One region of the Cupriavidus sp. MEYA8 genome, then DNA from elsewhere that is predicted to be linked to it. Evidence: predicted binding sites of a transcription regulator. Region 1 holds the regulator's gene; each other region holds the start of a gene.
The links. The regulator LexA, encoded in region 1, represses DNA repair genes until DNA is damaged. The targets are predictions, from matches to a motif close to ACTGTATNNNNATACAGT.

Region 1 (7,255 bases):
CGTTCCGCCAAAGTGGCGGCAAGCCGAAGTTGGTTCAACGCGGGGCCTCTTGCCGTTTGCCATCCGTGCCGCCAGGGCCGACATGGTCAGCCTGGGCGCGCACCGCAGTCCGCACTCAGGCGGCCTGGCCTTCGGTGGTCGTTTGCGCGGCCTTGCGGGCTTCTTCGCGCTGCACTTCCTTCATCATCGGCGAAGGAGCGGTTTCAGCCTTCTTGGTCTGCACGATCAGGTGGCGCAGAACGGCGTCGTTGAACTTGAAGGCGTGTTCCAGTTCAGCCAGCGTGTCCTTGCCGCATTCGATGTTCAGGCAAACGTAGTGAGCCTTGGCCAGCTTCTGGATCATGTAGGCCATCTGGCGACGGCCCCAGTCTTCCACGCGGTGAACGTTGCCGTTCTGCGAGGTCACGAGCTGCTTGTAGCGCTCGATCATGGCCGGCACTTGCTCGCTCTGGTCCGGGTGGACGATGAAGACGATTTCGTAATGACGCATTGACGCTCCTTTTGGGATTAGCCACCCGGGCGTCACGAGTCCGGTGTGGCAAGGTTGAATAGCCTCAAATTATAGCCCGGCGCCAACGGGGCGCGCAAGCGGCAAGGCTGGCTCAGGCTTTGGCAAAGGCGGCCTGCAGGCGCACGGGATCCCGTGCCAGCGCAGGATCCGCCGCAAGCGCCAATGCCAGCAGTACCCTCGCCTTATACGGATTCAGGTCCGAGGCGGAGACAAAAACGCCATCGGACGGGCTGGGATGCGCCGGAATCGCCACATGACCTGCCCCGGTGCGCGAACTGCGCACCACCGCCACTCCGGCGGCGGCGGCATCCACCAGGGCCTCCGCCAGCACTTCGTGTATCGAGCCATTGCCGGCGGCGGCCACCACCAGGCCCGCCACGCCAGCCTGCACCAGCGCATCGACGGCGATCCGGCCCGGCTGCGCGTAGCTCGCCACGATCTCGACCACCGGCCATGCGCCCGGCATCGGACCGATCGCCCATGCCTGCCGGGGCGTGCGGGCAAAGCCCACGTAGTCGTCCTGCACCAGCCCGAGCGGCCCGCACTGGGACACGAAGGCATCCACCGCCGAGGTATGCGCCTTGGCAACATCGCGCGCCGCATGGATCTGCTGGTTCAGCACCACCAGCACGCCCTTTCCGCGCGCATCCGGATACGCCGCCACCCGTACCGCGTCGAGCAGGTTGAGCGGCCCGTCGGCCGACAGCGAGGTGGACGGCCGCATCGCCGCCGTCATCACCACCGGGACCGGGCACGCCTGGGTCAGGTGCAGCGCCATCGCCGTTTCTTCCAGCGTATCGGTGCCGTGCGTGATCACGATGCCCGCCACATCCGCCTGCGCCGACCAGTGCTCGACGCGAGCGGCCAGCGCGACCCACAGCGCAAAGGTCATGTCCTTGCTGTCGACCTGCGCCACCTGCTCGGCTTCGATCCGTGCCACCGACTGCAGCGCCGGCACCGCCGCAAGCAACGACGACACGGGCACGGTGGCCGCCTGGTAGTGCGCGCTGCTGGCGGGGTTGCCGGAAGCGCCGGCAATGGTGCCGCCGGTAGCCAATACAACGATGCGAGGCAATTGGGTCATGGATGCTGGGGCTCAGGAAACAGACGGGAATACATGCGCCGGGCGATGGAATCGCGATTGTAACGGCGGACTTCCACCGGAATGGCCCGCGCCGAGGCCGATCGGTTCACGCGCGCCAGCAAAAATTCTGCTTGCGCTGACGCCGATACTGTATAAAATCACAGCATACTGTTTAAACATACAGTGCCCGGCCCGCCGGATGCAGGATTTCGGGGACCGCCCACCCCGTTGGGCAGCCCATCCAACCCTGCCCAGCGCGCCCGCACGGAACGGCGATCCCATGGCGACCCTGACACCCCGGCAGCAGCAGATTTTCGATCTGATCCGCAATACGATCCGCCGTACCGGCTTCCCGCCGACGCGTGCCGAGATTGCTGCCGAATTTGGCTTTTCCTCGCCAAATGCCGCGGAAGAGCACCTGCGCGCGTTGGCCCGCAAAGGCGTGATCGAGCTGACGCCTGGCGCCTCGCGCGGCATCCGCCTGAAGGTTTCGCGCAGCGACTCGGAAATGCCGGACCAGTTCTCGCTACCCATCCCCGGCGTTTTGCAGCTGACGCTGCCGTTGGTTGGCCGCGTCGCAGCCGGCAGCCCCATCCTTGCCGCCGAACATATCGACCGCCAATACCAGGTGGACGCCTCGGTCTTCGATGAACGCCCCGACTACCTGCTGCGCGTGCGCGGCCTGAGCATGCGCGACGCCGGCATTCTCGACGGCGACCTGCTCGCCGTGCGCCGGGCCAGCGAAGCGCCCAACGGCAAGATCGTGGTGGCGCGACTCGGCGACGATGTCACGGTCAAGCGCCTGCAACGGCGCGGCGGCCATATCGAGCTGATCGCGGAAAACCCGGACTTCGCCAACATCATCGTTGAACCGGGGCGCGAAGAGTTTTCGCTGGAAGGCATCGCGGTCGGCCTGATCCGATCCTCCGGCTTCTAGCCGGTCACGGCAGGCGCTTCGCCTGCGCGGACCCACCCGCTTCCATTGCTTTGCAGACGCCGCCCGGCTTGCCGGGTGTTGACCCCGCTTTTGCCTGAAAAAGAGGTGCAACCATGCCGCAAACCCACCACGTCGCCGCCCGCCGCCCGGTCAAGCCGGTGCCCTTCCGCCAGTGCAAGGGCGTGCGCGTCTATCAGGGCGCGCAGCGCCGGACCATGGTAGGCAGCATGGCCGCGATCTGCAGGATGCTTGAACTGGAAACCACTAGCAAGCTGGCCTGATCAGCTACGCGCGCACGCCTTGGTTTCCGTCTCCAGTTCTTCCGGAGTCATCTGCGGGAACCATGTATTAGTCTTGCGCAACTCGACCGCCGTGCCATCCGGCCTGGCGGTCAGCGAGATCAGGTAGGCATACGCAAATTCGCCACTGATCTTTGGCTGTCCGATCCGGATTTCCATCTGGTTCTGTGCCGGCAGGTTGACCATCGTGGCTTCGTCGCCGAGATTGTTGCGCAGGCATTTGGCAACGTCAGCCATTTTTGCCGGCGTGAACAAGCGCATCGGCGGACGCGCACGAATATCTTTCTCCGATGTGCCGGTGGCGCATCCGGCCATCATCGCGGCCACTGCCACGCCAGCCCCTATTACCGCTGCTCGAAAGAACATACGACCCCTTTGGAATGCAAGGCGCGTATGGTACAGGAGCCACATCGATTGTGGGCGTCGCTGGCACTGAAAGGAGCGTCCAAGACGATGACGCAGGGATCTCCATCCCCTCCGCGCAAGCGCGTTTAGCCAGGCCACGCCAGGAAGAGTAGGCCCAGCCCGAGCACCACCGCCGCGAGGATCAAATAGTGGCGCCAGCCGTGCCTCGGATCACCGGTACGGTATGCATGATGGGAATGAGGGATGTGAGGTCTCATGGAGCGAATTGCCGAAAGCTCTTATCCCATCGTAGCCCTTTAAGACCAAGTCGTCCCGCTCGCGCAGCGTCCGCAGCATGCCGCAGCGCCGCCGTCTATTCCGATTCTCTAAGTGCAGTTCGCCTGCATAGGAAGCTGGCCGAAACGCCGCGCGTGTAAGGCGGCAGCACTGGTAAGCGCCAACGCGCCTGAGATGGCGAGTTGGTCGGCGAAGGAATCAAAATGCTTCGGAGTGGCCGCATGAGGCTACAGCCCGGTCTTAGTGTTCTCGACGCAAGCCTTTGCGTAAGCAATTGCTTCAGCCATCGCCTCTTCCTCGCTATTGAACGTGGCTTTGATCTTGTGTCGCAAGCCTGGGACAAACTCGTTTGCGTGATCGATTCTGCGCTCGAACAATACCGATGCCTCCCAGGATCCAGATTTCGACTTCCAGACCGTGCAGTGGCAGAAATACTCCCCTTCTTCGACCAAGGCATGGCTCGACATGGCGCGCTCCCATCGTTTCAGAGGAATCCTAGCATGATGAAAGAACGCCCCATCCGCTTCAACGGCAAGCCTCATCGCCCTCGTCCATCTGCTCGGTCACCGCACTCGGTCGCATACCCGCCAGCGCAAAACGCACGAACGGAATTTCCTCCCTTCTCGGCCGTCTCTTCGCAGTAGTCCAGCGGAGAATGGCTTTTTATGGCACGGCCGATATTCCCACTTCTACTGGTCGGCTTACCGCGCCGAGCAAGCGATCGACGAGCGCCATAAAGTGACTCGCGACAATATTGTGCGCTGCATCACAATTCATAACGAAGCTCTTGTGCGATGCGGCATATGATGTGACGGGGGACCTGTAGTAAGAGCCTTGGGCCCATGCAGCCAAGGCCTCATATCTGTTTTGACGGGGGAATTTCGGTAGCCCAAACGGGCCTTGGCCTATGCAGCCAAGGCCCACTCCATTCTGTGCAAGCGGCGAGGTCAGCGAATACACCCGACGGCAGAAGGAGGGATCCGCCAATGGGTAGCAGCGCCGCTGTTCTCGCCCTGCAGGACATCGACGCGTGTCGGCCCGAGGTGAGCAAGAAATGTTTGCGAGGCAACGGAGCCCCCTCGCCTACCCACAGAGAACGCGCAAATCGGCACGCGCCTTCAGAGCGATCGGCGCCCACTGCTTGCCTGCCCGTAGCTTCGCTACATACGTTGGCTCATAGCACCGCAATTCATGCGCCGGAGTTCAGGATGCCTGGCGGCCGACCGCGATCAAGCGGGGCCTACCTTCAACATCCTCGATGCGCGGCAGGGCGCCCGAAGCAATGTTCTGCCGAACCGCAGCCTTCAATTCAGGAACATCCCAACGCCCCTGCTCGATAGCACCCAGAGCGTCGCCAGTAACTGCGAATCTCCCGCCACAGGCAGCGCAGCGGTATATTTGACTACCGCGCAGGCGATCTTGTCGGTCAAGCCAGCGTCGCGCGAGTGCAGCGCATAGTAAGCAAGGCACGGTTTTGGTTGAACTCACAGTGTGTCCCCGGCGATTGTCAAATCGGCCTTACGGCCGGCCTGCGTCTTGCAACCTGCTTGGGGTCAACATCAGGCACAGCAGGAGATTGGTGGTCCAATCCGGATGCAATGGTGCGCCTGGCAGACCCTCATCGTCACGGTAGCCTAGGCCTAAGTTTCATTTAAGAAACGTGCCCTGATCTGTTTGCGACACAACAGAGTCAACCAGTGCTGTGCCGTGCCGCACAACGAGGGATGGACAATTCCCGGCGTGGGCCATCGATCACCCCCTTGAGGTGTGGCTCGCCGTCGGTGCTTGGGCTGCGCTGGACGACACCACCATTCGTTTTTCCCTGCGCTGACGGCCCATGCCAAGCAAAGCGCTACCTCTGGATGTGCCGGCCCTCACGGACGAGGAGTCGCGCGACATCGGCCTGCGCATGCGCAATCCGGACGTAAATGACCTGCTCAACTCCTTTACTCGTATCAGATTGCCCTGCAACTGTCACAGGAAGACGCCCTGACTTTCGCGCAGGTCATGGACTGTAGCAGGCGACGACCGTGGAAGCCTTGAACCTCGCCGCAGACCTGTCAGGTACGTGCCCGACATGGTGCAACAGGATGAGCTTCGAGCGGAATTCGAGCGCCTGAAGAAAGGCGACGACTAAACCCCGAGAGCGGAGCGCCGCGCGTGTGAGAACCAGGCGTGACAGCCGGCAGAGACCGGCACGCTTACAAACGTAGCAGGAACAAACATGACCAAGTACGGAAAGCTGGATTGCCTCATCTTGCGTTCCTTTGGCGAGCAGTCGGCGCAATTTGCTTCCACATCCGCGACCTTCTGTGCGCTCCAGGCCTGTCAATCGTTGCCACGATCTCCGCCTCGACCTCTACCGCCGTCGCCCCCGCGATTTCCTCCACGGTCATCAGCGCGGTTGCCGCCGCGGCCACTGCTTCTGTCTTCGCCACGCTCGGCGCGGCGGTCCGAGCCGCGATTCTCCGCTCGCTCATCGCCGCGATTCCACCCACGCTTCTCACCGCGGTTTTCGCCTTGATTTCCACCACGATTCCAACTGCGGTTGTCACCGTCGTTCCAATCGCGGCCCCTGCTGCGTTTCTCGTCCCGGTCCCAGCCGCGATTCCAGTCACCATCCCATTTGCGATTACCGCCGTAGTACCTGGCGCCGCTCCAATCAGAGTAACCTCCGCCGTAGTATGGGCGCGAGTATCCGCCGTGGTAGTAGCCGTCATCGTAGGGAGCGACAGCACAGCCGGTGAGAAGTGCTGCCGTAGCTACGGTGAGCACGAGAGGGGGTTTCATGGTGACCTGCGTTTGCGGTTGGCGAATTTGCCGCAAGAATACCGACGGGCGACTCCCCCAGTTGTAAGAAATCGTGTCCCGTTGATGATCGTTCATGGCGTGCATCGCCACAGCCATCGGGGTTGATGGCGACGTCGAGGAGGAACTGGTCCTGGATCCCCTCTTCGCCGGACCCGATCACCGGCGCCGGCGCGCGGGACGCCCGATCCGTCGGTGTGGGTGGTGGGGTTCAGGAGGGTCGAGCGACAGACTTAAAACTCGAGTTCTTTCAGCGTCCTGGTGGCCAGGTATGTCGCAGCTTCCTTCGCCTCATCTCTAGTTGGGAAATCCTCCACGGTTTGGTGTGGCACTTCTGCATCCGGCTCTTCTTCCAAACGGCGGATATACACATACCCTCTGAACCGTCCAGGAGCGGTCTCCATAACCGCTATCCGGGCCACATGCGTGTCCGTGGCAAAAAGCTCATCTTCCATGGCAGCCTCCACTTCTAATGTCTCAGGATCGTAGCATGATCAAATCCCCCAGGAACCGCTATGAAACGACTGACCGAGACCACGCTGGACGGTGAGGGCGGATGCATCCTGTCGGATTGCGAGCAGTACCGGTACCGCCTCTGGCGCGCCTGGGACGACAACCGCCCAGCGCTCGGCTTCATCATGCTGAACCCGTCGACGGCCGACCACCACGTCAGCGACCCGACCATCACCAGGTGCCTGCAGCGCGCGCTGGCCGGCAAGTATGGCCGGCTCGAAGTCGTCAACCTGTTCCCACTGCGATCGACGGATCCGGATGGCCTGCTGAGTCATCCGGATCCGCTCGGAGATCCGCCGGGTCGCAACGACGGCGCTGTCATGGATGCAATCGATGGCTGCTCGACGGTCATCTGCGCGTGGGGATCGCACAGAGCGGCACCGGCGCGTGCGGCGGAAGTGCTGCGAATCGTCCGCATGTGCGGCCGCGGCAACCTGCTTTACCACCTCGGACTCAACCAT
Region 2 (7,255 bases), on a different replicon from region 1:
AACCGCTCCGAAGCCGCGCGCGCGCTCGGCATCTCGCGCGCAACGCTGTACCGCAAGATGGCGCGCGCCAAGATCCGCTAGACCGGTCCGCCGATCCCTCATGACCCCCGCCCGCCACGCCGTGGCGGCGGGGGTTTTTCCTTGATGGCGTGTCTTGCCTGTATCGAGACATTGGATCAGATTGCGACACACAGGGGCAGCGTCGCAACCACGCTGCCATGCGCAACTGGCGCAAAGACAAGCGCAGGTGCGCGATTTGTGCGCCAGGCACGCCGCTTGCGTTGCAGGGCATCGCATTCCAACCAGGGAACAACATGAGGAGACAAGCGATGCACGGCAATGCAGGACTGCTGATCAACGGAAAAATCGTGCAGGGCAGCGCCACGCTCGACGTGGTCAACCCCGCCACCGGCAAGGTGTTCACCACGGTGTCGCGCGCCACCGAGCGCGAGGCTGCTGCGGCGGTCGCCGCCGCCAAGGCCGCGCAGCCGGGCTGGGCCGCGCTGGAACTGCCGCAGCGGCGCGCGCTGCTGCTGCGCTTCGCCGACGCGCTGCACGGCAACGCGGAGGACCTGGCCGCCACGCTGGTGCTGGAGCAGGGCAAGCCGCTGGCCGAGGCGCGTCAGGAACTGCAGTTCGCCGAAGCCTTCGTGCGCCATATCGCCGGGCTGGAGCTGCCGGTATCGCTGGTGCAGGACGACGCCACCCACCGCATCGAGCTGCACCACAAGCCGCTGGGTGTGGTGGCCGCCATCGCGGCATGGAATTTCCCGGTGCTGATCGCTGCCTACAAGCTCGCGCCGGCGCTGCTGATGGGCAATACCGTGGTGCTCAAGCCCGCGCCGACCACACCTGTGGCAACGCTGCAGCTTGGGGCGATCCTGTCCGACCTGCTGCCGCCGGGCGTGGTCAACATCATCACCGATGCCAATGACCTGGGCAGCTACCTGACTTCGCACCCCGACGTGGCCAAGGTCTCGTTCACGGGCTCGACCGCGACCGGCAAGAAGGTGATGGCAAGCGCCGGCCCGGGGCTGAAGCGCATCACGCTGGAACTGGGCGGCAACGACGCGGCCATCGTGCTCGACGATGCCGACGTGGCGGAAATCGCGCCGAAGATCTTCGGCAGCGCTTTCTACAACTGCGGGCAGGTATGCCTGGCGCTGAAGCGGCTGTACGTGCATGCGTCGGTCCATGACGCGCTGTGCGACGCGCTGGCCGACCTGGCCGGGCGCACGGTGGTAGGCAATGGCGCGGAAGCAGGCGTCACGATGGGCCCGCTGCAGAACGCCATGCAGTACGACAAGGCCGGCCGCTTCCTGGCCAGCGCGCGCCGCGACGGCAAGATCCTGGCGGGTGGCGCCTTGCTCAAGGGCGATGGCTACTTCGTCGCCCCGACCATCGTGCGCGACCTGACCGACCAGAGCGAGCTGGTGACCGAGGAGCAGTTCGCGCCGATCCTGCCGGTGCTGAAGTTCGACAGCATCGACGAGGCCGTGGCGCGCGCCAACGGTACGCCGTATGGGCTGGGTGGCTCGGTGTGGTCCAGCGACGAAGAGCGCGCCTATGGGGTGGCGTGGCGTCTCGACGTGGGTACGGCATGGGTCAACCACCACCTGCATTTCGGCCCGCACATCCCGCTGGTGGGCGCCAAGGAGTCCGGCGTCGGCGTGGAATTCGGGCCGGAAGGGCTGGCCGAGTATGCGCAACTGAGCGTGATCAATATCGCGCGCGCGCAGGCCTGCTGACGCGGCCACGCCCGCTGCGCGGCGGGCGACACAGGCAAGAAGAAAACCGGAAGTCGCGCAGCGCGACCGCGTCTATGCGGGTGGCAACGGCGTCGCCGGCGGCAACCTGGATTCGGACGTAGGCATTATTCGCTATGGGCGCTTCATGGAGGTCGGTGTTCTGACACGCCAAATCAATTAAGAAGACAGAGGAGACCAAGATGCATAGCAACAAGCAACGCCTGCTGGTGAGCATGGTGGCCGCGGCCAGCGTGGCGCTGCCGGCGCCGATGGCATTCGGCGCCGAAGGCAACGCCGCTCCCCGCCCGGCAAAAAAGGCGCACAAGCCGGCGAACGCCGCCGCGCGCGTGGACGGCGCCGCAATCCGCGCCAACGAGGCCGGCACGCCGAACTGGCCCAGCTACGGCCTGGATTACGCCGAGACCCGCTTCAGCAAGCTCGAGCAGGTCAACGCGGGCAACGTCAAGGACCTGGGGCTGGCCTGGTCCTACGACCTGGAATCGACGCGCGGCGTGGAGGCGACGCCGCTGGTGGTCGATGGGGTGATGTACGTCTCCGCACCGTGGAGCGTGGTGCATGCCATCGACGCGCGCACCGGCAAGCGCCTGTGGACCTACGACCCGCAGGTACCGCGCGACCAGGCCTACAAGGGCTGCTGCGACGTGGTCAATCGCGGCGTGGCGCTGTACCAGGACAAGGTCTTCGTCGGCGCGTTCGACGGCCGGCTGGTGGCGATTGATGCCGCCACCGGCAAGAAGGTGTGGGAGCAGGACACCATCGTCGATCGCAGCAAGTCCTATACGATCACCGGCGCGCCGCGCGTCTACAAGGGCAAGGTGATCATCGGCAACGGCGGCGCAGAGTACGGCGTGCGCGGCTACATCACCGCCTACGATGCCGAGACCGGCAAGCAGCAATGGCGCTGGTACACGGTTCCGGGCGACCCCGCCAGGCCCTTCGAGAACGAAGCCATGGCAAAGGCCGCGGCCACCTGGGACCCCAGCGGCAAGTACTGGGTCAACGGTGGCGGCGGCACGGTCTGGAACACCATGGCGTTCGACCCCGGCCTGAACCTGATGTACATCGGCACCGGCAACGCCGGCCCGTGGAGCCGCAAGCTGCGCAGCCCGAAGGGCGGCGACAACCTCTACGCGGCCTCCGTGGTGGCGCTGAACCCGGACACTGGCGAATACGTCTGGCACTACCAGGAAACCCCGGGCGACAACTGGGACTACACCTCGACGCAGGACATCATCCTGGCCGACCTGAAGATCGACGGCCAGCCGCGCAAGGTGATCCTGCACGCGCCCAAGAACGGCTTCTTCTTCGTGATCGACCGGACCAATGGCAAGTTCATCTCGGCCAAGAACTTCGTCGACGTCAACTGGGCCTCGGGCTATGACAAGGACGGCCGGCCGATCGAGACGCCGCAGTCGGACACTTCGGGCAAGCCGGCGGATATCGTGCCGGGGCCGTTCGGCGCGCACAACTGGCATTCGATGTCGTTCCACCCGAAGCTGGGGCTGGCCTTTATCCCGGCGCAGCACGTGCCGCTGACGCTGGCCGACAACAAGGAGTGGGCCCACAACCAGAAGGACTCTCCCGAGGCGCATCGCGGCGTGGGCTGGAACTTGGGCATGCTGGTCAATGCCGAGCCTCCCAGGAGCAAGCCGATGGGGCGGCTGATCGCGTGGGACCCGCTGGCGCAGAAGGCGGTATGGCACCAGGACCATGCCGGCCCGTGGAACGGCGGCACGCTCGCGACCGCCGGCAACCTGGTGTTCCAGGGCACGGCGGACGGGCGGCTGGTGGCGTATCACGCCGGCACCGGCGAGAAGCTGTGGCAGGCGCCGACCGGCTCCGGCGTGGTGGCGGCGCCGGTGACCTACCTGCTCGACGGCAAGCAGTATGTGTCGGTGGCGGTGGGCTGGGGCGGCGTGTATGGCCTGAGCCAGCGCGGCAGCGACAGGCAGGCGCCGGGACGGGTCTACACCTTTGTGCTCAACGGCAAGAAGCCGATGCCCGAGTCGGCGCCCTACGCGATGGCGCCGCTGCTGAGCGGGGTGAAATACGACCCGGCCAAGGTCGCCGACGGGCAGAAGCTCTACGTCAACAACTGCGTCTTCTGCCATGGCGTGCCGGGTGTCGACAAGGGCGGCAATATTCCCAACCTGGCCTATGTCGGCGCGCCGATGATCGAGCACCTGGACAAGATCCTGTTCAACGGGCCGTTGGTGCAGAAGGGCATGCCGGATTTCACCGGCAAGCTGACGGCGGAGGACGTGGTCAAGATCCAGGCATTTATCCAGGGCACCGCCGACGCGGTGCGGCCGAAGAAGCCCTGACGGAAGTGCGCGCGCGGGCCGGCACTGGCCCGCGCGCTTCGTGCACGCCAAAGTGGCTGTTCGCCAAATCGGAATTGTTTGGGGCCGCGAATCGCGAGGAAATACCGCCTGGACAAATTTAGCCGTGGTGAGCAGTGAAATGAAAATCCAAGCAACGGAAATCGTGATGGAGGGTGGCGCCGGCGGCGGTTTCTCTCTCGACAATCCCGCCCTCGAAAGCATCGGTGTCCGCATCACGCAGTGGCGCCCCGATTACGTGGAGCTTGAACTGCCGGTCACGTCCAGCATGCTGAACCGCAGCCGCGTGGTCCATGGCGGCACGATCTGCACGCTGCTGGACGCCGCCACCGGCTATGCCGGCCTATTCTCGGCGCCGGGCGAGGCGGCGCGGCATGCGGTGACGCTGTCGCTGACTTCCAACTTCCTGAGCAACGGCACGGGCAGTGTGTTGACGGCCAAGGGCACCGTCGATCGGCGCGGGCGCTCGATTTTCTTTTCGCGTGCCGAGGTCTGGCTTGACCAGGAGTTGCTGGTGGCGACCGGCGTTGCCACGATGAAATACCTGAAGTAGGCCCACGGGGCGTTCGCGCCCCTTTCTCTTCTTCGGAGGCGGAGCCCGTCCGCCCGATCCGTTCCTCCGGTGCTCCGCGCACCACCCTGGCATCCTTCGCGCGTCTACCCCTTGCGCTTGCCTCGATACTGTATAAATATACAGTTATCGTAAATATCCTATTTCCTCGCTTCCCGCGAGCGACACCGACTTCACATGCCTGCGCAATCGTACGCAGCCCCGCCCATGGCGGCGGAGGGCGTTCTTTTCCCTGCGCCGACGCCGGCCAGGTCCGCAGCCCCGGCAGCCCCGGCAGCCCACGCTACCCGGCAGCAGGCGCTGTCGGCGCTCGAGCAGCGCTATCCCGGCCTGTGGCGCGCCGGCCAGCTTGGCCGTGCCGGCAGCGCCGCGGTGTGCCCGACCGGGTATGACGCGCTCTCGGCCGAACTGCCGGGCGGCGGCTGGCCGGCGGGCGGACTGACCGAACTGCTGACCACGCAGGGCGGCGCGGGCGAACTGCGCCTGCTGCTGCCGGCGCTGCGCGTGCTGGCCGGGGCAGGGCGCCGCATCGCGCTGGTGGCGCCGCCTTGCTTGCCCAATGCCATGGGCCTGGCCGCGGCCGGCCTGCCGGCGCGCCAGCTGTACTGGCTGCGCCCGCCAGCCGGCGCGGCCAAGGCTGCGCAACAGGCCGACATGCTGTGGGCGGCCGAGCAGGTGCTGCGCAGCCAGGCCTTCGGCGGCGTGCTGGTGTGGCTGCCCGCGGCCCGGCCCGAGGCGCTGCGCCGGCTGCAGGTGCTGGCCCAAGCCGGCGACGCGGTGGTGTGGGCGCTGCGCCCGGCCGCGGCGCTGCGCGAGTCGTCGCCGGCGGTGCTGCGCCTGCTGCTGGCGCCGCAGCCTGGCAATGTGCTGTCGATCACCTTCCACAAGCGACGCGGGCCGGTGCGCGATACGCCGTTGCTGCTGCGCCTGGGCGGGATGGAGGCAGCCATGCGCACGGCCGCCTGGCCCGTGCCCGCCGGCGCCCCGGCCGCCGCGCCTTCCGTTGTGTCTTCGTCTTCTCAGTCTTCTACCGATGCCGTACTGGATCGCGGTGCACCTGCCGCGCCTGCCCCTGGACGCACTGCAGCCCAACTGGCCTGAGCCGGCTGCCTCCAGCCCATCCTCCGTCACCGGCACGCTGCACCATGCGCTGCCGGTGGCGGTGATGGCGCAGGAGCAGGTGGTGCTGGCCAACGGTCCCGCGATGCAGCTGGGCGTGCGCTACGGCATGCGCCGCGGCGGCGTGCAGGCGCTGTCGGCGGACATCGTGCAGCTGGAACGCGACCTGGTTGCGGAAGAGGCGCTAATGGAAACGGTGGCGCTGGCGCTGCTGCGCTTCACGCCGGCCGTGACCTTCGACGAGGAACCGGAAGCGGCCACCGTGATGCTCGACGTCACCGCCAGCCTGCGCCTCTTTGGCGGCCACCGCGCGCTGTGCCGCGCGGTGCGCGCCTGCGTGCGCCAGCTCGGCACCATTGCCCAGGTGGGCAGCGGCCCGACCGCGCACGGCGCCGCCTGGCTGGCGCGCCAGCCGCTGCGGCGCACCCGCCGCGGCGTGGTGCGGCCCGCGCGCCGGGCGGTGGGCATGGCGCGGCTGCACCGGCTGCTCGACCGCCTGCCGGTCGAGGCGCTGCACACGCTGGCCGACCCGGCCTGGCTCGACGGCATCGGCTGCCGCACGCTGGGCGAGGTGCGGCGCCTGCCGCGCGCCGGCCTGACCCGGCGGCTGGGCCCGGCGCTGCTGGCGCGGCTGGACCAGGCCTATGGCGAGGCCCCGGCGCGCTTTGCCTGGTACGCGGCGCCGCCCACGTTCGCGCAGCGCATGGACCTGCCCGGGCGCATCGAATCCGCCGAAGGCGTGCTGGCCGGCGCGCAGCGCCTGCTGCTGGCGCTGGCCGGCTGGCTGGCGCTGCTGCAGGCCGGCGTCACGCGCTGCGCGCTGGTGCTGGAGCATGAGCGCTACCGGCGCGGCGTCGATACCGAAGGGACGCCGGTCGCGCTCGGCCTCGCCCAGCCCAGCCGCGATCCCGCGCACCTGTCGCGGCTGCTGCGCGAAAAGCTCGACAAGCTCAACTTCCACGCCCCGGTCACCGGCCTGGCGCTGCGCGTGGAAGCGATGCAGGCCTGCGTGCCGCAGAGCGACGCGCTGTTCCCAGAGCCCGGCGGCTCGCCGGAAGACCTGGGCCGCCTGCTCGATACGCTGATGGCGCGGCTGGGCCGTGACAACGTGCTGCAGCCGCGGCCCTTGGCCGACCACCGTCCCGAGCGCGCCAACCGCTGGGTGCCGGTCGACGAACCGCAGCCCGGTGGCAAGGCTGGCGGCATGCCCGGCCCGCTGCCGGAGCGCCCGCTGTGGCTGCTGCCGCAACCGCTGCCGCTGCCGGTGCAGCAGCACCGCCCCAGCCACGGCGGGCCGCTGGCGCTGCTGAGCCGGCCCGAGCGCATCGAGGCCGGCTGGTGGGACGGTGCATTAGCCACGCGCGATTACTTCATCGCCGAGCGCGCCGACGGCCTGCGCTGCTGGATCTATCGCGAGCGCCCCGGCCACGGCGCGGACGAGGGCAGCGAGTACC
Region 3 (7,255 bases), 380 kb from region 1:
CCGACATCGACACGCCGGCGCGCGCGGCCGCTTTTCTCGCGCAGGTCGCGCACGAATCCGGTCAACTGGTCTACGTGCGTGAGGTCTGGGGCCCAACAGCGGCCCAGCAGCGATATGAGGGCCGGATGGATCTCGGCAACATGCAACCGGGCGACGGCAAGCGGTTCATGGGCCGGGGACTGATCCAGATTACCGGCCGCCGAAACTATCTTCTTTGCGGGCGCGGTCTTGACCTTGACCTGGTGACGATGCCAGAGCTGCTCGAGCAGCCGATGGCCGCGGCGGCGTCAGCCGGCTGGTACTGGCAGTTCAACAATTTGAGCCGGTTCGCCGACTCCGGCGACTTCAAGGCGCTGAGCATCGCTATCAACGGCCGGAACAAGGCCACCGGCCTGCCGAACGGGTGGGATGACCGGCTGAAGTATTGGACGCGCGCGAAGGTCGCGCTGGGGGTTACTGCATGATCTCGATCCCGGCAAACATCCCGTGGCGCATGATTGGCGCGGCTGCGCTGGCCACCGCCCTGTTCGCCGCCGGGTGGGCGGTCAACGGCTGGCGCTTAGTCGGGCAGATCCAGCAGCTAAGGGCCGCTCAGGCTGAGCAGCGGGAAGGGCAGGCCAGCGCCCTGGCTGCGGCGTCCGAAGCGGCGCGCGCCGAAGAACAACGCAGGACCGCAGAACAGAGGGGGATTGCCAATGCTGCAGCGATGGAACGTGACCAAGCCTTGGCTGATGCTAGCGCCGCTGGCGCTCTTGCTGAGCAGCTGCGCGTGCGAGTTGCCCAGCTTGCCGCGGCTGCCCGCGCCACCAACCATCCCGCCGCTGGCGGCGGAGGCACGGCAGCCGGAGATCCCCTCGATGTGCTTACCGACGTGCTCGGCCGGGCTGACAAGAGAGCGGGTGAACTGGCTGAATACGCCGATCGCACCAGGGTCGCAGGGCTTGCCTGTGAACGAAGCTATGACGCGCTGACTCCGGCGCGCTAGCGCCTGAAGCGCTCCGGCGACACGGCCCAGGGGCGCTTTACAGGCCGGCCATGGCCGCTACCCAACGAAGTCCGCCGGATTGGCTTCCTCTGCGCGCAGCCGCACGCCGCCGGCCAGCGGCTGGATGTGCAGCTCGATGTGGTCGCGCCGAGCGCGAGCCCAGCCTGCGCTTATCGCGTCTTCAAGCGTAGGGAACATCTGACGCGGCTCGGACGTGCCGTCTATGTCAAGCGCCCAGCCCTGTTCGGCAGGCACAACGCTGATACTCTTTCCTGGCATCGATAGCTCCAAAGAGGTCGCGGGCGATCCTGCGACGACAGATGCCACCCCGTGCTGAAATCGTATCAGCCCTTGATGTTCGGCGAGTCGTCCTCGAAGCTTCGTCGTTCCTTAATCTCGCCGTCGAGGCCGTGAATCAGCAAATCGACGTGTTCGCGCTTTGCCAGCGCGGTGCCGACGCAAACGGCTTCTTCCTGGCCCGGGAACGTAGTTCCGTCCCCTCCGCCGGCGTGCTGTACAGTCCAGCCGAACTCCGACGCTACCACATGGATGTTGTGCACGGCGGGCTCCTGAGGTTAATGCAACCAGTGTGCTCGCTCGGTACGCGGAGTGCTGTCAGGCGCCGTCCGACAGCCCAAATCCTCTACCGCAATTACCAGCCGGTCTATTTCTCGGTCAATGGGCTATCGATTCCTCTACTGGATGCCGGTCGTCGCGTGCTGGCGCCGGGCAAACACTATCGTGCTTGGCCCGACCTCCGCCCAGCGACTCACTGCGTGCCGCCGCACCTGACCAGCGGCCTGGAAAGAGACGTAGTCCGGCGTCCAGCGCAGCGCGCGGATGTGGCGCACATCGAGGCCATGGACGACGATCCTGTCTCGCTTCTCAATAACGCCTTCGCATTCCAGCTGATGCTCGACCTGGTCGTCAGCAAAGAACTGAGCCTCGAGGAATACAGCAGACGTCGCGCGCAGTTTAGTGGACATGCTTCCATGCCTCCACGATGATGCTGAAGGTCACCGCCACCGCGCCGGCTCCGCCAAAATCAGCGAGCTCGTCGTTCTTCGGATACCCCATGATCGGCGACGCGCGCATCATGCGCAGGATGCCGGGGTTCACCTTTCTGGTCGCCTCAACGGCGGCTACAACCTCGTCTTCGAGCTGATGCAACAGGCACCAGGTCAGGTGCCCGGCGGCTCGGTGACGGGCTACGATGGCCGGGGCGGCCTCGCGGATAGCGGTTTCGGCTGCGTGGATAAGGTCCATGGTCGTCAGTGGTGAGTACTGTATGGATATACAGTGTACCCAAGGGCCAAAACTACCAGCAAACTATTTTCGGGGCATTGGAAGGGGCACCGAAAAACTCAAATAGCTGCCATCCCGCGCTGGTAAAGGATTTATGGAATTTTTATGAATCCTGTCGGCGGGACCATCCACGCTTCAGCTTTCTTCCCATCCCCAAACAAGCAGGCGGGCGGCCGGAGTCCCAGGGCCCTGGCAGGGCAGGGTCAGCGCCGTCTCGGGCCCGAACAGCCTGGTACGGCGATTGCGCCGTTAGCGGTGGTGCGAGGTGGAGCAGTTCTATTTGGCTTGGCGGTTTTGGCCGCAATGTCATTTATGACATTGCCACGTTTCTGCCCCGCGGCACGCGGGTTGCGCGGAAGCGCACTGACATCGTCGGGGTTGACCAGGTCTGGAACCGTCCAGCCGGTCAGGTCGTAGTCATCCATTGCCGAACGGGCGAAAGCCTTCATCTGGTCCAGGTTGCCCGTGTTCTGCGCCGCCGACAGGTTGGTCAACCGCGTGGCGTCGTTGCCGCCGATGTAATTGATCTCGTAAAGTTCATGACGTGCGCCGAACTCGGTGCCGATGGCATCCCACAGCAGCTTCATGACCTTGACGCGTTCCTCGGCCGGCGCGCCGCCGGAACCGCGCAGGTACTTGTCGAGATAGGCTCGTATCTCGGGCACGCTGAAGTCGATCGCATGTGAGTTCAGGTAAATCAGGCCGCTGGCTACGACCTGCTCGATGATATTGCGCACGCGCGGCAATGCCTCCTGGTTCAGTACGCGGTAGGCGCCGGCAAAGTGCGGATCGGGATGGACGTGGCCATGCCAGGGCACTTCGCTCTTGGCCATCGCATCAGACAAGGCCCAGAAAGCGTTGCGCCATGCGATCACCTCGCCGAGGTGCACCTGAACGCCATACAGGCCGCGGGTGCCGGTGATCTCCAGCGCGCGGGCCAATAGTCCGATGATAAAGTCGAGCTTGACCGCGACACGCGTACAGCCGTGGAGCGATGCGCGCTCCAGGTATCCGGAGCCGGATTGTATGGCGTCCGCCTGCGGGACCTCTCCGTGCATGAAGACGTTCTCCCACGGCACGAAAACATTGTCCATCACGAGAATGGCGTCGTTCTCGTCCAGGCGCGATGACAGGGGATAGTCGAACGGGCTGCCGAGTACCGCGGCCCGATATTCGTTCGAGACCCGGCACAGAAGCTTCAATCCCGGGGCGTTGGTGGGTACGATGAACTTGGGCCCTCGCGCTGGCGTGGCGTCGACATTGGCAACATAGGTGTAGTGAGTCAGCGCCGCGCCGGTGGCAACGACCTTGGCCCCGCTCACGTAGATGCCGCCATCGTCTTCATGGACCACACGCACAAATACGTCCGATGTGGCCGACGGCGGCAGATCGCGATCCACCGGGGGATTGACTATGGCGTGGCCCAGGTACCAGGTCCGCTCCTGAGCCTTGCGATACCAATGTCGGGCGTTTTCCTCGTAGCCCTTGTAGAACGCCGGGTTGGCCCCCAGCGTGGCCAGGAACGAGCCCTTGTAGTCCGGAGACCGTCCCATCCAGCCCCATGCGCACTTCTGCCAGCCAGCAATCGCATCGCGCTGCGCCACCTGCTCGGCCGCATCGCGCGGGGCGCGAAAAAAGCGCTGGGTAAAGCCGCCCCATTCGGTCGGAACGCAGAGTTCGGTGTGGCGTTCCGGATCGTGCAGCGCCTGGTACATCCGGGCAATCATGCGCGCCATGTTGCGAAAGGCCGGATGCTCGGCGACATTGCGTACACGCTCTCCGTAGATCCACACTTCGCGCCCATCGTCCAGGCTTTGCAGGAATTCCTTGCCGGTGAACGGCACATAGACGCGGTCGTAGGTATTGCGCAGGTCGTCGAACATATCGCTTGGCTTCTCGCGGAAAGAGTATGTGCCGTACCGCAAGGCGGGCACGCCAGAGCTTCGGTGCGCAAACGCGCAGGCCGAAGCTGCATTGACGATACATTGTTATGCCATGGCAATGACGCGGCGTTTGTGTCCGGGGCCGCTTTCGCTATGTCTGAATGTGAATCCGGCCAGATGCAGATTCGATTCTTGGCGACAGCCTCAGGCAAATTCCCCCATCCCGATTCGATCACCAGGGGGCCAATTGCGCCTTGCTTGCCTATACTTCCGCAAAGGCAAAGGTTGCGTTCCCGACACCTGCCGGCAGCGGCCTTGCCCTACAGGGAGATCGCCATGGTACGCGTCGGACTTCTCGTACGTTCACTAGTGTTGTTGCCGCTTCTCGGGCTCGCCAGTTGCATCTCGGTGCAACGCACCGTTTCCGATCCGCCGCCGAGCGGCCGTACCATCATCGTGCCGCCGGGTTCCACCGTGACATGTACGCCCGGGCCGTGCGAGGTGCGGTAAATCGTTCGGCTGCCAGCAGGCCAAGCGGCGTTGCATCCTGCAGTCTGGGCATGGCGTTGTTCAGTGCGCGCTGGACTTGGAAAAAAGCTGAATCACCGCGACGCCGGCAATGATCAGGCCGATCCCCAGGCAAGCGGCCAGATCCGGGATCTGCCGGTACAGCACCACCGCGATCAGCGTCACCAGCACGATCCCGGCCCCGCTCCAGATTGCATACGCAATCCCTACCGGCACGGTCCGCATCACCATCATCAGCAGCCAGAACGCCGCCACGTAGCCGCCCACCACCAGCACGCTGGGCACCAGCCGCGTGAATCCTTGCGAGGCCTTCAGGCTGCTGGTGGCGATGACTTCGGCGACGATGGCGAGGGCGAGGAGCAGGTATCCGTTCATGGTTGGGGCTGGAAAGAGGGGCGGCAACGCAGCCAGACCGGCATCTTAGCGCCGCCGCCATGTTGCGCCAAAGCCGCGTCCCTCCGTCGTGGTGGTTGTGCGAAGCGGCATTGCGGTTTTCAATGAAACAAAATACAGAACTAGGCACGCCCCGCGGGCGTGCATTACCAGGCAGTCGCGGTATTGCGGCCTGACCAAGCCGGCACGAACCTTACGATGCCGGCGGCTGGCTTTTGGGTAAGGGGAGCGGTATGAATCACACCGGCATCGAAGACGCGGCCGTCTGGCCAACGACGCAGTCCGGGGAGAAGGCGCTGGAGGCGGACACGACGCCATGGCAGGACACCATCGCCGCGGCGGACCATGCGTTGGAAGAAGCCACGCGCATCCAGCGGGGCGTGCAGCACAACCTCAAGCTGATGCAGGAGGTCCGGTCGCTGCGCGAAGAACTGCGCAAGGCCCATGCGGAAATCGACCGCTACCGGGGCATGCACGCGCGGGTGGTGGTCGGTATGCGCCAGCTGGAAGACGACCACACGGGGACGATGAGCCGGTTCAAGGCAGAAAACGAAATGCTGCTGGTGCGCCACCGGGTCTACAAGCTGATGGCCGAGCACTACGCCCGCATGGCGTTGCGGCTGGACCCGCAGACCTTCGCCACGCACCGCGACCGCGTGCTGCAGCACATCCTGTTCCAGCGCCGCAAGGGCGTGCCGCCGGATGCGGTCAGCGCCGCCGACGTTGCCTTCATGATGCTGTAGCGGCGCCTGGGGGGGGGACGCTCAGGGTCGTTCAGGGCGCGCGCGGGCGCCTCAGCTTGTCGAACCTCCGGTCATGCCGGTGGCCGCCATCACCAGCGCGGCCATCAGGAAGGTCCATGCGGCGCGCCTTCCCCTGGCCTGGCTACGTCAGTCCGACACCTTGTCGCTCGGGAACTTGAACGAGTCGCGCAGCAGGTAGCTCATCGGGATATCGAGCCGGATGCCGTGCGGCGGAATCGGCGCCTGGAACCACTTGCGGTACAGCCGCTGCGTGTCCTGGTCATAGATCGACGCCACCAGCGTCTTGTCGACCAGCTGCTTGAAGGCCGCGTCGTGGCGCGACAGCATGATGGCGTAGGGCTCGATGGTGAGCAGGTCGCCGGTGACGCGGTAGTCGTCCGGGCGCGCCGCGTTGGCGCGCAGGCCATAGAGCAGCACGTCATCCATCACGAAGGCATCGGCCTTGCCGGCCTCGACCATGGCAAAGGCCTGGGCGTGGTCCCTGGCCTCGACCAGCCGCAGCTGCAGCGCGCCGGACTCATCCATCTTGCGCAGCGTGGCCAGCGGCGTCGTGCCGGTGGTCGAGACTACGGTCTTGCCGCGCAGGTCCGGCCACCGGTTGATGCCCGACGCCGCCTTGACCAGCATGCGGCTGCCGGCGATGTAATGCGGGATGGTGAAGGCGACCTGCTCGCGCCGCTCGCGGTTGTTGGTGGTGGAGCCGCATTCCAGGTCGGCCTTGCCCTCGACGATGGCCGGGATGCGGCTGGCCGGCGTGACCGGCACCCAGTCCACGCGCAGCGACGGCAGCTTCAGCGCGCCGCGCACGGCGTCGGCAACCTTCAGGCACAGGTCGACGGCATAGCCGACCGGCTTGCCGTCGGCGACGAAGGAGAACGGCACCGAGCTTTCGCGGTGGGCGATGCGGATGGCGCCGGTCTGCCTGATCCGGCGCAGCACCGGCGCGACGTCGGACGGCGCCGCGGCGGCAGGGTCGGTGGCAGTGGTGGATGCGCTGGCGGCGGCGGATGGTGCCGGCATGGCCGCAGCCAGCAGCGCCACTGCCAGCGCGGCCAGGGCAGGGCATGACAAGACGGGCGCGCGCTTCCCGCAGGAAGGCAGGCGCCCCGGACCCGGATCGAACATGTAACCCCCGTACAAAAATGACTGGAACCGGCGCGGGCAGCGGCCGGAGGCCAACCACCCGTTCCGTCTTCTGGCCGGCTGTGGCGCCGGCTCTGCGTTGTCTTGCCTGTCGTCTTGCGTGTCGTCTTGCCTGTCGTGCCGGCACCCCGGGTGTGCAGGACAAGCCATTGTTCCACGCGGCACCGGGTCCGGACAACTGGCGGCGCGGCAAGCGTGCCCGGCGAGCAACGCCGGGTTGACGGGACTTTCCCTTACGGATTTGTCCGACTGGA
Region 4 (7,255 bases), 1.8 Mb from region 1:
GATCCACCGGCCGTGGATCGGGCGTGCCGAAGGAGGAAGCTGAAAACGCGGAACGGGCGGTAGGCATGGAGGGCTCCTTGCTTGCCGGGAACACCGGCGCGATGTGGGTCGGGCAGCGCGAGCCCGGCCGGCACGCGCGGCAAGCCGCATGAACCATGCCAGTGAGCACGCTGGCCCCCACCCCGGCGCAGGCACAGGCGCGGGTCACAGCGCGCCCGGCACGATGCCGCGGCATGGACCGCCATACTTTGCGCCCCCAGCGTGACAGGCGAACCATGCCGGGCGCCGCGCCGCAGCGACGAAAGGGAGGAAGGCCTAAAGCGGCCCCGGCGGGCCGCGGCGATCCCTACGCGCGTTTTCCGATTGGCGTCGCCACCGGCGGCTCGACCGGCGGCGGCACCGGATCTTCTTCCGGCGGCAATGGCAAGTCGGGAGGCACGCCCGGCGGCGACGGTTCTTCCACCGGAGGCACGGTGTGGCGCGGCAGCATGCGCGCGCCGGCGCGGGGAATCGGCGAGGCTGGCATTTGGGGCTCTCCGTGGCCGGGGGGTTCCCCTCATTGAAGCAAACCCCGAGGGTTGGCGCCAGTGCCGGCGCTCAGGCGTGCTGCCGGCGCACGAAGAACAGCGCCGCGCCAACCGCCATCAGCACGCTGCCGAAGAAGCGGTTCTGCCAGCGCACCGCGCGCGCGTTGCGGAACAGGCCCTGCATGCGCGAGGCCAGCAGCGCGTAGCCGTGCATCACCACCAGGTCGACGCAGCACATGGTCAGCGCCAGGATGGCCAGCTGCGGCGCCAGCGGGTGGTTCGGGTCGATAAACTGCGGTAGCACCGCGACCATGAAGATGATGCCCTTGGGATTGGTCACGTTGGTCAGCAGCCCGGTGGCGAAGCGCCGGCGTGGGCTCATCACGGCCACGCGGGCGGGACCCTCGCTGGCGCCTTCGCTGCTTTGCACCTTCGCGCGCCACTGCTGCAAGCCCAGGTAAATCAGATACAGCGCGCCCACGGTCTTCACCACCATGAAGGCCTGCTCCGAGGCCAGCAGCAGCGCGCCCAGCCCGCCGCCGGCCACCAGCAGCACGATTACCAACCCCGTCTGCAGGCCGAAGATCGTGGTGGTGGTCTTGCGCAGGCCATACGACAGGCCGTGGCTCATCGACAGCACCGCCCCCGATCCCGGCGACACCGCAATCACCCAGCACGCGGCGAAATAAGCCAGCCACACTTCCCAACGCATTTCGATTCTCCTAGACGACAACTGCCCGACAACTGCCGCCGCCGCACTGACGCGGCCCGGCGCAAACCCTGTATTCCTGCGGCGTCCTGCGGGACCTCAGAACGGGTGGAAGCCGCCGAGGAACTGCTCCACCTGCTCGGCCTGGCGCTGGTCGCGCGCGGCGTCGCCGGACTCCAGCACCACCGCCTGGTAGGCGCGCGCGCCCACCGCCACCAGCCGCGCGGTCAGCCGCCGCGGCGACTGGTCCTGCGGCGACACGCCGCTGGCCTGCACTTCCACGCCGGCCAGCGGCCGCCCCGGCTTGTCGGCGGTCGTGATCGTGACCGGGCGCGTACGCGCCGGCTCGCCCGACGACGTGCCCAGGTTGGCCAGCAGGCCCGCCTGCATCGCCGCCAGCGCCTCGCGCCGCAGCGCTTCGTCGTCGGCAGGCAGCGTGACCACGCCCACGGCGAATAGCGTGTCGTCGACGCGCGCCGCCTCCATCGTCATCGGCAGCTTGCGGCCGGCGATGGTGACGTCGCGCGCGGCGCTGCTGGGCTTGCCGGGGTAGAGCGCGGCATAGGCGCCCTCGCCGGACTGGATCGTGCGCCAGTCATAGCGGGGCGAACAGGCGCAGAGGGCCAGCGCCGCGCATACGGCGGCGCGGCGCAGCATGGGACTGCGGGCCAGGGCGGCCAGGCTCGACGACTGGGGCGAAAGAGGACGCATGGGGAAGCGTGTGGCGGACAGCGCGCGCAGGCCATGGAGCGGCTCTGGCGGCCGCCGTCGCCTGCGGGCGGAAACCGGTATTATCGCGGAAGTGGCGCCCCGGTGCATGGTGCGCCGCCTGACAGTCTTTCCCGACCGCATGCCTGTTCCCGCCCTGCCCCGCCTCGCCGTACCAGCCCGGTCCGCGCTGCTCCGACTAGCGCAACTGGCGCGACTGGCCGCCTGCACGCTGCTGGCAACGGCCGCCGGCGCGGCGCTGGCCGCGGGCACGGCGCACCTGCCTGCCGCCACCGACCTGGCCGCGCATGGCGCCGAGGCCGCGCAACGTGGCGAGCCGCTGGTGCTGCTGGTGTCGATGCCAGGATGCGGCTATTGCGACGCGGTGCGCCGCAACTACCTCGGCCCGCAGGCCGCCGCCGGCGAGATCGCGGTGCGCGAGCTCGACCTGACCGCCGCCACGCCGCTGCGCGATGCCGACGGCAGCATGACCACCGCGCGCGACTGGGCGCGGGCGCACCAGGTGCGGGTGGCGCCGACGGTGCTGTTCCTCGATCGCCAGGGCCGCGCCGCCGCCAGTCCGCTGCGCGGCATGCAGCCCGATTTCTACGGCGCCTACCTGGAGCAGGCGCTGGACCAGGCACGCGCCGCCATCGCCACACGGCGCTGAACCGCGCGGTGGCGCCGGCATTGCGACAGATTGACGCAAGCAGACCGCGCGCAACACCGCGGCGCCCGCGGCATTAGAATGTGTCGTTGCCCGAAGAGAATTCGCCTTCCTCCGCCTCCCATGACCACTTCCACTTCCGCCAAGTCCTCCCGCAAGCCCTGGCCCATCGTCGCCGCAGTCGTCGTACTGGCGCTGCTGGGCTGGTTCGGCTACCGCGCGCTGGCGCCCTCCAACGCCGCGCCGGCCGCCACGTTCACGCTGCTGTCGGGCGAGAAGGTCAGCACCGCCGACCTGAAGGGCAAGGTCTACCTGGTCAATTTCTGGGCCACCAGCTGCGCCACCTGCGTCAAGGAAATGCCCGACATGGTCAAGACCTACGAGCAGTTCAAGGGCAAGGGGCTGGAGTTCGTCGCCGTGGCGATGAACTATGACCCGCCGATGTACGTGATGAACTACGCCAAGACGCGCGGGCTGCCGTTCAAGGTCGCGATGGATTCGGACGGGTCCGCCGCCAGGGCCTTCGGCAATGTGCAGCTGACGCCGACCACCTTCGTGGTCGACAAGGACGGACGCATCCTCAAGCGTTATGTCGGCGAGCCCGAGTGGGATGCGCTGCACAAGCTGCTGGACGGCGCGCTGGCAAAGTCTGCGTAACGCTGTCACCCGCCGCCGCCCGCAACATTCAGGAAAAGGTGCTCATCGAGCACCTTTTTTATTGGTTCGTGCCCCATCCCGCGCAAAGCGGCTTGCACTGCCGGGCTGTATGGATATACAGTTAGCGCCAGCTTTTTTTGCCCGCCCCATTCCTCTTTCCTGCCTGTGTCACTCGACCTTGCCCCCGCCGCGGACCTCGAATCCGCCCTTGCCCCCGATGCGGCCGACGCAGGCCCCGCCTACCTGTCCAGGCTCAACCCGGAGCAGCGCGCCGCGGTCGAGCACGGCAGCGACGGGCCGCTGCTGATCATCGCCGGCGCGGGCTCGGGCAAGACCAACACGCTGGCGCACCGGGTCGCGCACCTGGTGCTGGGCGGCGCCGATCCGCGCCGCATCCTGCTGCTGACCTTCTCGCGCCGCGCCGCCGCCGAAATGGGCCGGCGCGTCGAGCGCATCGTCGACCAGGCGCTGGGCACGCAGACCGGCGCGGGCCGCGCGGCGCTGCAGTGGTCGGGCACCTTCCACGCCATCGGCGCGCGCCTGCTGCGCGAGTACGCCGAGACGCTGGGCCTGTCGCCCGCCTTCACCATCAGCGACCGCGGCGATGCGGCCGACCTGATGCACGTGGTGCGCCACGACCTGGGCCTGTCCGAGACCGCGAGCCGCTTTCCCAAAAAAGAGACCTGCCTGTCGATCTACTCGCGCGTGGTCAACACGCAGGCGCCGCTGGAGGACGTGCTCAAGCAGCAGTTCCCGCGCTACGCGATGTGGGCCGATGCGCTGCGCACGCTGTTTGCCGGCTATGTCGAGGCCAAGCAGAAGCAGCACGTGCTCGACTACGACGACCTGCTGCTGTACTGGGCGCAGGCCATGGCAGAGCCGGCCATCGCGCAGGACATCGGCGCGCGCTTCGACCACGTCCTGGTCGACGAATACCAGGACACCAACGCACTGCAGGCGTCGATCCTGCTGGCCATGCGGCCCGATGGCCGCGGCCTGACCGTGGTCGGCGACGATGCGCAGTCGATCTACGCGTTCCGCGGTGCGACCGTGCGCAATATCCTCGATTTCCCGCAGCAGTTCACGCCGCCCGCGCAGCAGGTGACGCTGTCGCAGAACTACCGCTCGACGCAGCCGATCCTGCAGGCCGCCAACGCCGTGATCGGACTGGCGGCCGAGCGCTATACCAAGGATCTCTGGTCCGAGCGGCTGTCGGCCGAGAAGCCCGGCATCATCGTCGTCAACGACGAGGCCGACCAGGCGCGCTACGTGGTCGAGCAGGTGCTGGCGCGGCGCGAGGCCGGCCTGGCGCTGATGGCGCAGGCGGTGCTGTTCCGCGCCGCCGACCACAGCGCGCAGGTGGAGATCGAGCTGGCGCGGCGCAATATCCCGTTCGTGAAGTTCGGCGGGCTCAAGTTCCTGGAATCGACGCACGTGAAAGACGTGCTGGCCGTGGTGCGCTGGCTGGAAAACCCGCGCGACCGCATGGCAGGCTTCCGCACGCTGCAGCTGCTGCCGGGCATCGGCCCCAAGACCGCGGCACGTGTGCTCGACGCGCTGGCGCTGGCCACCGAGCCGCTGTTCTCGCTGCAGGAATTCGAGCCGCCGCCGGCCGCTGCCCCCGCGTGGGCCGACCTGCTGACGCTGGCGCGCGCGCTGATGGCGCCGGCCTCGCCGTGGCCGTCGGAGTTCGAGCAGGTGCTGGCCTGGTACACGCCGCACCTCGAACGCCTGCACGACGACGCCGCCGCGCGCCAGGCCGACCTGCAGCAGCTGGAACGCATCGCCGCCACCTACGGCGCGCGCGAGCGCTTCCTGACCGAGCTGACGCTGGACCCGCCCAGTGCGTCGAGCGATGAATCCGGCGTGCCGTCGCGCGACGAGGACTACCTGATCCTGTCGACCATCCACTCGGCCAAGGGGCAGGAGTGGAAGGCAGTATATGTGCTCAATGCCGTCGATGGCTGCATGCCGAGCGACCTGGCGACGGGAACGACCGAAGAGATCGAGGAAGAACGGCGGCTGCTGTATGTGGCGATGACGCGCGCCAAGGACCATCTGGACGTCGTCGTGCCGCAGCGCTTCTACGTGCACCAGCAGGTGGGCTTTGGCGACCGGCATGTGTATGCGTCGCGCACGCGGTTCATCCCGAATCGCGTGATGCCGAATTTCCACAGCCGGGCATGGCCGCCGCCGCCGATGCCGGGCGAGGGGAAGGCAAAGCCGGCGCTGGCGCCGGTGGACCTGGCCAGCCGGATGCGGAATATGTGGCGGTAGTCTCGTCGCGCCGTTTTTCTCCCCTCTCCCGCGCGCGGGATAGGGGAGAAAACAAGCGGCGCGCTAGGGCTGTCGCCGCTTCCGGATCGCAGCGTTACCCCACCTTCTCCAGCAGCAACCCCTTCAGGTACTCCCCTTCCGGGAACGCCGCCAGCATCGGGTGATCGGTGCCGGCCGACAGCCTGCGCAGGATGCGCGCATCCGCCCGCGCATCGGTCATTGCGCCCGCCACGATCTTCTGGAACAGCTCCATGCTGATCGCGCCCGAGCACGAGTACGTGAACAGCAAACCGCCTGGCCGCAGCAGCTGCGTGCCGACCAGGTTGATCTCCTTGTACGCACGCGCGGCACGGTCGATATGCTGCGCCGACGGCGCGAACTTGGGCGGGTCCAGCACGATCAGGTCGAACTGACGCCCTTCGGCGCGGAATTCGCGCAGCGTCTTGAACACGTCAGCGTCGAGCCAGGTCGCGCGCTCCGGATCGAACCCGTTCAGGGTGACGTTGCCCGCGGCAATCTTCAGCGCCTCGCCCGACGAATCGATCGACGTCACCGACTTGGCCCCGCCGCGCAGCGCGGCCAGCGAGAAACCGCCTGTATAGCAGAAGCAGTTCAGCACCTCGCGCCCTTCGGCCAGGTCGCCCACCAGCTTGCGGTTGTCGCGCTGGTCGACGTAGAAGCCGGTCTTGTGGCCGTTGCGCACGTCGACGTAATAGCGCACGCCATGCTCGGTCACCGACAGCGCCGGATCGGGCTCCGCGCCGGCCAGCACGCCGGTCACCAGCTCCAGCCCCTCGCGCTGGCGCACGGCGGCGTCGGAGCGTTCATAGACGTTGGGGCAGCCAGTCTCCTTGACCAGCGCCTGCACGATCGCGGTCTTCCAGTGCTCCACGCCGGCCGCATTGAACTGGCACACCAGCTGGCCCGTTTCCCCACTGCCGTAGTAGTCGACGATCAGCCCCGGCAGCCGGTCCGATTCGCCGAAGATCAGGCGCACCGCATCGCTGTCCTTCACCCACTGGCGCCGGTAGGCGATGGCCGCGGCCACGCGGCGCTTGAACAGCGCGTGGTCGACCGGCTCGTTTTCGTCGAAGGTCCACACGCGCGCACGGATCTGCGATTCGGGGCTGTAGGCGGCCTTGGCCAGGAAGCGGCCGTCGGCGGCGCGCACGGTCACGGTCGAGCCCGGCTCGCAGCGGCCTTCGGTGGTGGCGATGCCGGTGGCATAGATCCACGGGTGGCGGCGCAGCAGCGATTTTTCCTTGCCGGGTTTCAGGGTGATGGTGTTCATGTCGGTATGGGGAGGATGCGTGCCGCAGCCGCGGTGTTTGGCTCCCTGCGGTGCGGCTCCCCTCTCCCGCCTGCGGGAGAGGGGTTGGGGGAGAGGGCGGGAGTGTCAACAAAGTGACGGGCGTCGGCATTGCCAGCGCCTGCCCTCTCCCCCGGCCCCTCTCCCGCGCGCGGGAGGGGGGAGCAAACAATCAGGAAAGATACGTCAGCGGTTACAGCACCACCTTCACCATCGGATGCGAAGTCAGCGCCCGGTACAGGTCGTCCAGCTGCTCGCGGCTGGTCACCCACACCGTCACGGTGAGTCCGAGATAGTTGCCCTTGCTCGAGGGCCGCATCTCCATCTTGCCCGCATGGAAGTCCGGATCGAACTCCTGCACCAGCGTGACGATGGCCTCGGCAAAGCCGTCCTGCATCGAG

Region 2: imuA (translesion DNA synthesis-associated protein ImuA) is a predicted target of LexA. The motif match lies at 4,792-4,809, and genes of this name have one in related genera.
Region 3: AC5WJ1_RS11760 (DUF2471 family protein) is a predicted target of LexA. The motif match lies at 2,269-2,286, and genes of this name have one in related genera.
Region 4: AC5WJ1_RS01310 (ATP-dependent helicase) is a predicted target of LexA. The motif match lies at 3,373-3,390, and genes of this name have one in related genera.

Annotation. Positions count from the first base shown of each region.
Region 1 is NZ_CM181221.1:2,154,459-2,161,713, forward strand. Features, by position in the region: gene priB (primosomal replication protein N) at 1-38, opposite strand, end outside; gene rpsF (30S ribosomal protein S6) at 116-490, opposite strand; gene AC5WJ1_RS09970 (asparaginase) at 603-1,595, opposite strand; gene lexA (transcriptional repressor LexA) at 1,876-2,532, shown strand; gene AC5WJ1_RS09980 (hypothetical protein) at 2,646-2,813, shown strand; gene AC5WJ1_RS09985 (hypothetical protein) at 2,814-3,164, opposite strand; gene AC5WJ1_RS09990 (hypothetical protein) at 3,701-3,940, opposite strand; gene AC5WJ1_RS09995 (hypothetical protein) at 5,726-6,094, opposite strand; gene AC5WJ1_RS10000 (hypothetical protein) at 6,515-6,736, opposite strand; gene AC5WJ1_RS10005 (DUF1643 domain-containing protein) at 6,797-7,255, shown strand, end outside.
Region 2 is NZ_CM181222.1:171,673-178,927, reverse strand. Features, by position in the region: gene AC5WJ1_RS17895 (sigma-54-dependent Fis family transcriptional regulator) at 1-81, shown strand, start outside; gene AC5WJ1_RS17890 (aldehyde dehydrogenase family protein) at 330-1,748, shown strand; gene AC5WJ1_RS17885 (PQQ-dependent dehydrogenase, methanol/ethanol family) at 1,949-4,093, shown strand; gene AC5WJ1_RS17880 (PaaI family thioesterase) at 4,260-4,664, shown strand; gene imuA (translesion DNA synthesis-associated protein ImuA) at 4,860-5,783, shown strand; gene AC5WJ1_RS17870 (Y-family DNA polymerase) at 5,716-7,255, shown strand, end outside.
Region 3 is NZ_CM181221.1:2,533,764-2,541,018, reverse strand. Features, by position in the region: gene AC5WJ1_RS11785 (glycoside hydrolase family 19 protein) at 1-464, shown strand, start outside; gene AC5WJ1_RS11780 (DUF2514 family protein) at 461-985, shown strand; gene AC5WJ1_RS11775 (DUF2188 domain-containing protein) at 1,043-1,264, opposite strand; gene AC5WJ1_RS11770 (DUF2188 domain-containing protein) at 1,330-1,545, opposite strand; gene AC5WJ1_RS11765 (hypothetical protein) at 1,681-1,971, opposite strand; gene AC5WJ1_RS11760 (DUF2471 family protein) at 1,961-2,251, opposite strand; gene AC5WJ1_RS11755 (4-hydroxyphenylacetate 3-hydroxylase N-terminal domain-containing protein) at 2,494-4,173, opposite strand; gene AC5WJ1_RS11750 (DMT family transporter) at 4,744-5,076, opposite strand; gene AC5WJ1_RS11745 (hypothetical protein) at 5,328-5,837, shown strand; gene AC5WJ1_RS11740 (amino acid ABC transporter substrate-binding protein) at 5,985-6,878, opposite strand.
Region 4 is NZ_CM181221.1:283,914-291,168, reverse strand. Features, by position in the region: gene zwf (glucose-6-phosphate dehydrogenase) at 1-67, opposite strand, end outside; gene AC5WJ1_RS01335 (hypothetical protein) at 347-526, opposite strand; gene AC5WJ1_RS01330 (LysE family transporter) at 598-1,239, opposite strand; gene AC5WJ1_RS01325 (hypothetical protein) at 1,336-1,947, opposite strand; gene AC5WJ1_RS01320 (SoxW family protein) at 2,087-2,614, shown strand; gene AC5WJ1_RS01315 (TlpA disulfide reductase family protein) at 2,735-3,268, shown strand; gene AC5WJ1_RS01310 (ATP-dependent helicase) at 3,434-5,545, shown strand; gene AC5WJ1_RS01305 (class I SAM-dependent rRNA methyltransferase) at 5,640-6,836, opposite strand; gene AC5WJ1_RS01300 (HP0495 family protein) at 7,048-7,255, opposite strand, start outside.